Constrictibacter sp. MBR-5: one gene and its partner. The protein of the gene in region 2 interacts with the protein of the main gene of each other region in a pairwise test. Links are inferred from orthologs where the notes say so. Each region holds a gene or a part of one and is shown on either strand. Other genes may lie near its edges. The genes, in order: dnaQ and dnaE.

Region 1 (3,306 bases), on a different replicon or contig from region 2:
AACGCCTGGACCGACCCGAAGATCAGCGACGCCGACGCACTGCCCTTCGTGCTGGAGACGGGCTGCCTCTACGGCTCGCCGGCACGGGTGCGCGAACAGGTCGCCGAACTGCGCGATGTCGGCGTCCGCCATCTCCTGTGCCAGACCGGCTTCGGTGACATGGACCACGAACAGAACCTCGCCTCGATGCGCCGGTTTGGCGAACAGGTGATGCCCGCCTTCCGCGACTAGCGGTTTCGGACGGCCGTCGGTCCACGCCGAGGACGGTCGCGACACGAGAACAGGGCGTGGAAGGAAACGGTCCGATGGGCGACCCGCGCGGCGTCGCACTGGCCTTGTTGTGCGCGATCTCCTACGGGGTGGCACCGTCGATGGCGCGGCTGGCATACGACGCCGGCGCCGACGTGCCGACCGCGACCACCGCACGGTTCGTCGCCGGCGTCCTGGCCGTGGGCATGCTGGTCCTGGTCAGCCGCCGAGGCCTGCGCCTGCCGGCGCGCGCCAACTGGGGCTCGCTCGGTCTCGGGTTGCTGTCGACGGTCACGTCGCTCGGCTACATGGGATCGATCTTCTTCATCCCCGCCAGCCTCGCCGTGCTGATCTTCTACACCTTCCCGCTGATCGTCGCGGTCGGCGCGCGCTGGACCGAGGGCGAGCCGCTGGGGTGGCACAAGCTCGCCGGCCTCGCCGTCGCCTTCGCGGGACTCTGCGTCGCCCTCGGCGTGGAGCTGACCCAGGTGGACCCGCGCGGTCTGGCACTGGCCGGCGTGGCGGCCTTCGGCGCCGCCACGCACATCCTCGCGATCAGCCGCGTGGCACCCCTGGCAGGCGGTTCGACGCTGCCGCTCAACCTGCGCAGCATGAGCGTGGCGCTCGCCTTCAACGCGGTGCTGCTGGCCGCCCACGGCGGCCCCGCATGGCCGGTCGGCGACATCGGGTGGCTGGGCCTCGGGGGCACCGCGCTCTTCTTCACCCTCGGCGTGACCTTCATGTACGCGGCGGTCGCTAGTCTCGGCCCGGTTCGCGCGGCCATCGTCATGAATCTCGAGCCGCTGATCGCGATCTGCGCGGCCATCCTGCTGCTCGACGAACGCTTCGGTCTCAATCAGGCGATCGGGGCGGCGATGGTGCTGGGCGCGGTCGCCTGGGTGCAGCTCCGGCGGTCGCGCGCGGTACTGAAGGTCTCCCCGATCGGGACGCGGGACGCGCCGCCGCTCAGGCCAGCCGCCAAAGAGGATCCGACAGCTTCTCGATGAAGGCCGCATGCGCGGCGAGTTCGTCGTCGGACGGCGCATGCGGCCGCGCGGGCCGGTGCGGACGGTCCACGACGATCACGGTCGAAGCACTTCCCGTCGCGCCCAGCAGGAAGCCGGGCTGGCGGCCGCCGCAGAGCTCCAGATACACCTCGGCCAGCAGTTCGCAGTCGACGATGGCGCCGTGCTTCGTCCGCACGCTCAGGTCGATGCCGAAGCGGCGGCACAGCGAATCCAGGCTGTTCGAGCCGCCGGAGAAGCGCTTGCGTGCCAGCTCCAGGGTACAGACCAGCCGTTCCATCGGCAGGGCCAGACGCTTGCAGCGCTGCAGTTCGGCGTTCAGGAAGCCCATGTCGAAGGCGCCGTTGTGGATGATCAGCGGCGCGTCGCCGATGAACGCCAGGAACTCGTCGCAGATGGCCTCGAACAGCGGCTTGTCGGACAGGAAATGCTCGGACAGGCCGTGGACCTCGTAGGCCTCGTTCGGCATGTCGCGCTGCGGGTTGATGAAGGTATGCCAGTGCCGGCCGGTCGGGAGATGGTTGACCAGCTCGACGCAGCCGATCTCGACCAGGCGATGCCCCATCAGCGGGTCCAGGCCGGTCGTTTCCGTATCGAGAACGATCTCACGCATGCCGTCGGCGCCGTCCCTTCGTTTTGCCGTCCATGATCTTGCGCACGATCCCCGTCACGGCCCGTCGCGTCAACCCGCGTCCGAGGCCCGACGGCACGACGAAGTCGGCCCGGCGCCGCTTCTGTGCGTCGGGCATCTGCTTGGCGCGGATCGCCTCGAACCTCTCGCGCGTCATTCCGGGCCGGGCGAGCACCCGCTGCGCCTGCATGTGCGCCGGTGCCGAGACCACGACCGTCACGTCGCAACGCCGGTCGCCCCCCGTCTCGAACAGCAGCGGGACGTCCCGAACGACCATCCGCTTGCGCTCGCGCATCGCCTTGGCGATGAAACGCCGCTCGGCGCGAAAGACCCGCGGGTGGATGATGCGTTCCAGGCGGCGCAGGGCAGCGTTGTCGCCGAAGACGCGCCTGCCCAGTTCGCCCCGGTCGACCGCACCGTCCTTGACGACGCCGGGGAACGCCTCCTCGACCGCCGCGACCGCACCGCCGCCGGGGCCGAGCAGCACGTGCACCGTCGCGTCCGCGTCGAAAACCGGGATGCCCAGGTCTCGGAACATCCGCGCGGCGGTGCTCTTGCCCATTCCGATGGAGCCGGTCAGCCCGATGATGACGGGTCGCTTCATCGTGTCAGATCCGCCAGAAGGAAATCGCGCAGGGCGTCGTCGACCTGCGGCTCCACGCCGAACCAGGCGGCAAAGCCCGGCCGCGCCTGATGCAGAAGCATGCCGAGCCCGTCGACGACCACGTTGCCGCGTGCGCGCGCGGCGCGCAGCAGTTCCGTCTCCAGCGGCACGTAGACGATGTCGTCGACCACCGCCGTCGTCGGCAGGTCGGCGAGGTCGAGTTCGAGCGGCGCCTGGCCGGCCATTCCCAATGTGGTCGTGTTGACGAGAAGCGCCGCACCGCCCAGCGCCGCTCCCCGCTCTCGCCAGTCGAAGCTCGACGCCACGCCCGGCGCCAGGGATGCGACGGCGTCGGCCCGCTCGCGGGTGCGGTTCAGGATCCGGATCTCGCCGACGCCGGCGTCGGCCAGTGCGGCGCAGACCGCCCGCGCCGCGCCGCCCGCGCCCAGGATCACCGCCGGGCCCGCTGCCGGCGACCAACCGGGCGCCGAAGCACGCAGATGCTCCAGGAAACCGAACGCATCGGTGTTGGAGCCGGAGAGACTGCCGTCCGCGCCGACCACCACCGTATTGACCGCGCCGATCCGCCGCGCCACCGGGTCGACGTCGTCGACGAGCCGGAGCAGGGTCTCCTTGTGCGGCACGGTCACGTTCGTCCCCGCAAAGCCGAGCTTCGGCAGTGCCCGCAAGGCCGCTTCCACGTCCTCGGGCCGGATGGCGAACGGAACATAGGCACCGTCGATGCCGTACCGCTCCAGCCAGAAGCCGTGCAGGCGCGGCGAGCGCGAATGCGACAC
Region 2 (4,304 bases):
TGACCGGTACCAACCTCCGCCTCCTGCTGACCAACATCGGCATCACCCACGTCGTCGCCGTCGGCGTCTTCACCGACCAGTGCGTGTCGTCGACGGTCCGCAGCCTCGCCGACGAGAGCTTCGAGGTGATCGTGATCGAGGACGCCTGCGCCGCGGGAACGATGGACCTGCACGACCAGGAACTGCGCATCATCAACCGCATCTACTGCGAGGTCATGCGCGCCGACGACCTGATCCGCTATCTGCCGGAGCGGCCGGTCGCGTAGGCTTTCCAGCGCGCTGGGGTACACTGTCCACAAGATGCTGTGAGTAAATCCGCGGCCGACCGCCAGTTCTTGGGCCGGTTCGGCTGACAGAACGCCGCCGTTCGTGCGATCTTCGGCCGGCGCCGCAGTTCCGGAATTTGCCTGATGCCTCACGCCGAGTTCGTCCACCTCCGGCTCCACACGGCTTACTCCCTCTCCCAGGGCGCGGTCCGGATCGGCGAGCTGGTCGAGCTCTGCCGCAAGCACGCCATGCCTGCCGTCGGTATCAGCGACACGGGCAACCTGTTCGGCGCCCTGGAATTCGCACTGGCCGCCTCCAAGGCCGGCGTACAGCCGATCGTGGGCACCATTCTGGGCCTGCGGCGGCCGGTGCAGACCGGGCGCAACGGCCAGCTCCAGCAGGCCGACCCGGACCAGTTGCTGCTGATCGCACAGAGTGAGCGCGGCTACCGCAACCTGATGGCGCTGGTCAGCAAGGCGTTCCTGGAGACCCAGGGCGGCGAGCCGGCGCAGGTCGGCTGGGACGCGCTCGACGGGGCGACCGACGGCGTGATCGCCCTGACCGGCGGTCCCGCCGGTACCGTGGGGCGCCTGTTGCTGGAGAACCAGGGCCCGGCGGCGGAGGAGGCTCTGCTGCGGCTGGCGGCGCTGTTTCCGGGGCGGCTCTACGTCGAACTCATGCGCCACGGGATGCGCGAGCAGGACGCGATCGAGGCCGGCTTGGTCGATCTCGCCTACAGGCACGACCTGCCGCTGGTGGCGACGAACGACGTGCACTTCGCCGATGCCGGAATGTTCGAGGCGCACGACGCGCTGATGTGCATCGCGCAGGGGCGGCGGGTCGAGGAGGAGAACCGCCCACGCCTCACGCCGGATCATCGCTTCAAGTCGGCGGCCGAGATGCGGACGCTGTTCGCCGACCTGCCGGAGGCGGTGGAAAACACGCTGGTGATCGCGCGGCGCTGCGCGTTCATGCCGCTGCCGCACAAGCCGATCCTGCCCAATTTCCCGACCGTCGCCGGCCGTACCGAGGCGGAGGAGCTGATCGCCCAGGCCCAGGCGGGGCTCGATCAGCGGCTCGAAACCCACGTGTTCACGGCGGAGATGAGCGCCCAGGAGCGCGAAGCGGTCGCGAAGCCCTACCGCGAGCGCCTGGCCTACGAGGCCCAGGTCATCGAGAATATGGGCTTCCCTGGCTACTTCCTGATCGTCTCCGACTTCATCAAGTGGGCGAAGGACAGGGACATTCCCGTCGGACCCGGCCGCGGCTCCGGCGCGGGCTCGGTCGTCGCCTGGGCGCTGACCATCACCGACCTGGATCCGCTGCGCTTTGGCCTGCTGTTCGAGCGGTTCCTGAACCCGGAACGCGTGTCGATGCCCGACTTCGACATCGACTTCTGCCAGGACCGGCGCGACGAGGTGATCCGCTACGTCCAGGACAAGTACGGCCACGACAAGGTCGCCCAGATCATCACCTTCGGTAAGCTCCAGGCGCGGGCGGTGCTGCGCGACGTCGGCCGCGTGCTCGGGATGCCCTACGGACAGACCGACCGCATCTGCAAGCTGGTGCCGAACAACCCGGCCAACCCGGTGACGCTGCAGCAGGCGATCGACGGCGAGCCGCAGCTCCAGGAGATGCGGCGCAAGGACGAGGCGGTGAAGCGCCTGATCGACATCGCGCTGAAGCTGGAGGGGCTGTACAGGCACGCCTCGACACACGCCGCCGGCATCGTCATCGGCGACCGGCCGCTCCAGGAACTGGTGCCGCTCTACCGCGATCCGAAGTCGGACATGCCGGTCACCCAGTTCAACATGAAGTATGTCGAGACGGCCGGGCTGGTGAAGTTCGACTTCCTCGGCCTGAAGACGCTGACGGTGCTGCAGCATGCGGTCCGCCTGCTGCACGAGCGCGGCCTGCCTATCGAGCTGGAGACGCTGCCGCTCGACGACGCGGCCAGCTACGAGCTGCTGGGCCGCGGGCACACGGTGGCGGTGTTCCAGCTCGAAGGTGCGGGCATGCGCGACATGCTGAAGCGCCTGCGCCCCAACCGGATCGAGGACATCATCGCGGTCGTGGCGCTTTACCGGCCCGGTCCGATGGAGAACATCCCGAGCTACATCAACCGCAAGCATGGGCTGGAGGAGCCCGACTATCTCTACCCGACGCTCGAGCCGATCCTGAAGGAGACCTACGGGATCATCATCTATCAGGAACAGGTGATGCAGATCGCCCAGGAGCTGTCGGGCTACAGCCTGGGCGCCGCCGACCTGCTCCGCCGGGCGATGGGCAAGAAGATCAAGGCGGAGATGGCCGCGCAGCGCGTCGCCTTCGTCGACGGCGCCAAGGCGCGCGGGGTCGAGGAGAAGAAGGCCTCGGAGATCTTCGACCTCGTCGACAAGTTCGCCGGCTACGGCTTCAACAAGTCGCATGCGGCGGCCTATGCGCTGGTCGCCTATCACACGGCCTACCTGAAGGCGAACCACACGGTCGAGTTCATGGCGGCGACCATGACCTACGACATGCACAATACGGACAAGCTGAACGCCTACCGGCAGGACCTGAAGCGCTTCGGCCTCGACCTGCTGCCGCCGGACATCAACCGCTCCGGCGATCTCTTTACGGTCGAGGATCTGCCGGAGGGCGGCAAGGCGGTGCGCCATGCGCTGGCCGCGATCAAGAATGTCGGTCGCCAGGCGATGGCGGCGATCGTCGCGGAGCGCGGCAGGAACGGGCCGTTCAAGGACCTGTTCGACTTCGCCCGCCGCCTGGACATGAGTTTGCTGAACAAGCGTCAGCTGGAGAATCTGGCGCGCGCCGGCGCCTTCGACTGTTTCGGCATGCATCGCGCCGGCGTGGTCGCGGCGATCGACACGGTGGTTCGCTATGCCGTAGCCGCAGCGGACGAGCGCGCCTCGCAGCAGGTCAGCCTGTTCGGCGGCGCGTCGGGGCCGGAGGTGCCGCGCCTGCCCGAGGTCGACCGCTGGAGCGAGACGGAGAAGCTCCAGTACGAGCTCGATGCCATCGGTTTCTACCTGTCAGCGCACCCGGTCGATGCCTATCGTACGGTTCTGGAACGGGCGGGAGCGGTACCGATTTCCGAGTTGCAGCGCCGGGTCGGCGCCGGCACGGCACGGCTTCTGGTCGGCGGCACCGTCGTCGCCAAGACCGAAAAGATGTCGCAGCGCGGCTCGCGCTACGCCTTCATCCAGCTTTCCGACAGCAGCGGCATCGTCGAGATGTCGATGTTCTCCGAGGTCCTGAGCGCGTCGCGCGAGATTCTCGAGGCCGGGAAGCCGATCCTGTGCACGGTCGAGGCGAAGGTCGACGGCGAAACGCTGCGTGTCGGCGTGCAGAAGGTCGAGGATCTGGATCGGATGGCGGCCAACAGCGCCGCCGGCCTGCGGATCGCCCTGCACGATCCCCGTCCGATCGAGCGGTTGAAGGCACTTCTCGAGCCGTCGCGGCGCGGCCGCGGCAAGGTGGTCGTCGTCGTCGGTATCGACGACGGCCGCGAAGTCGAACTCGAGCTGCCGGGGACCTACTCGGTGTCGCCTTCCGTCTCGGCCACCTTGCGTGCGCTGCCGGGCGTCATCGACGTGACCGAGGCCGCGCTGTAGACGCCTCGGAAAGCCGGAGCGGGATCAGCCGCGCGGCGGCGGGATGGCGGCCTCGTTGCGGCCTGCGGCGGGCTCGTGCAGGCGCTTCACGATCGCGGTGAGCGGGACGAGGGTGTAGCCGCGGGATTGCAGCGTCGGAAGCCATGCCTGGAGCACGTCGATGGTCGCCGGGTGCGGGTGCCCGATGCCGACGGCGTAGCCCTGGGCGCGCGCCTTGCGCTCCAGCTGTTCCAGGCTCTGCCGCACGGCTGCGGCGTCCTGGACGTGATCCAGGAACACGTCGCGTCGGGCGAAAGGCACGCCGTAGCGTGCCGCGACGGCCGATCCGACGGTCCTGCCGGTCGTCACCGAATCGAGAAAGAGCAGGCCGCGCCGCTGCAACTCCGAGAGGACGACCGACATCCCGTCGGCGTCCTGGGT

The links.
Region 1: the proteins of dnaE (region 2) and dnaQ interact in binary tests that used the Escherichia coli proteins (3 or more experiments, as listed by UniProt). The link is inferred for Constrictibacter sp. MBR-5 from one-to-one orthologs.

Annotation. Positions count from the first base shown.
Region 1 is NZ_JBEPTK010000003.1:343,919-347,224, forward strand. Bases 52-3,051 are described here. They hold dnaQ (DNA polymerase III subunit epsilon), read right to left. Parts: upstream 1,888-3,051; coding sequence 1,216-1,887; downstream 52-1,215. Other genes in these bases: ABIE65_RS08585 (LLM class flavin-dependent oxidoreductase), read left to right, coding at 52-231; ABIE65_RS08590 (DMT family transporter), read left to right, coding at 306-1,256; coaE (dephospho-CoA kinase), read right to left, coding at 1,880-2,509; ABIE65_RS08605 (shikimate dehydrogenase), read right to left, coding at 2,506-3,051. In the rest of the region: more of ABIE65_RS08585, read left to right, coding at 1-51; more of ABIE65_RS08605, read right to left, coding at 3,052-3,306. UniProt on the Escherichia coli protein: DNA polymerase III is a complex, multichain enzyme responsible for most of the replicative synthesis in bacteria. The epsilon subunit contain the editing function and is a proofreading 3'-5' exonuclease.
Region 2 is NZ_JBEPTK010000002.1:267,833-272,136, forward strand. The notes cover bases 87-4,084. They hold dnaE (DNA polymerase III subunit alpha), read left to right. Parts: upstream 87-410; coding sequence 411-3,884; downstream 3,885-4,084. Other genes in these bases: ABIE65_RS05255 (cysteine hydrolase family protein), read left to right, coding at 87-266; ABIE65_RS05265 (divergent polysaccharide deacetylase family protein), read right to left, coding at 3,909-4,084. In the rest of the region: more of ABIE65_RS05255, read left to right, coding at 1-86; more of ABIE65_RS05265, read right to left, coding at 4,085-4,304. UniProt on the Escherichia coli protein: DNA polymerase III is a complex, multichain enzyme responsible for most of the replicative synthesis in bacteria. This DNA polymerase also exhibits 3' to 5' exonuclease activity. The alpha chain is the DNA polymerase catalytic subunit.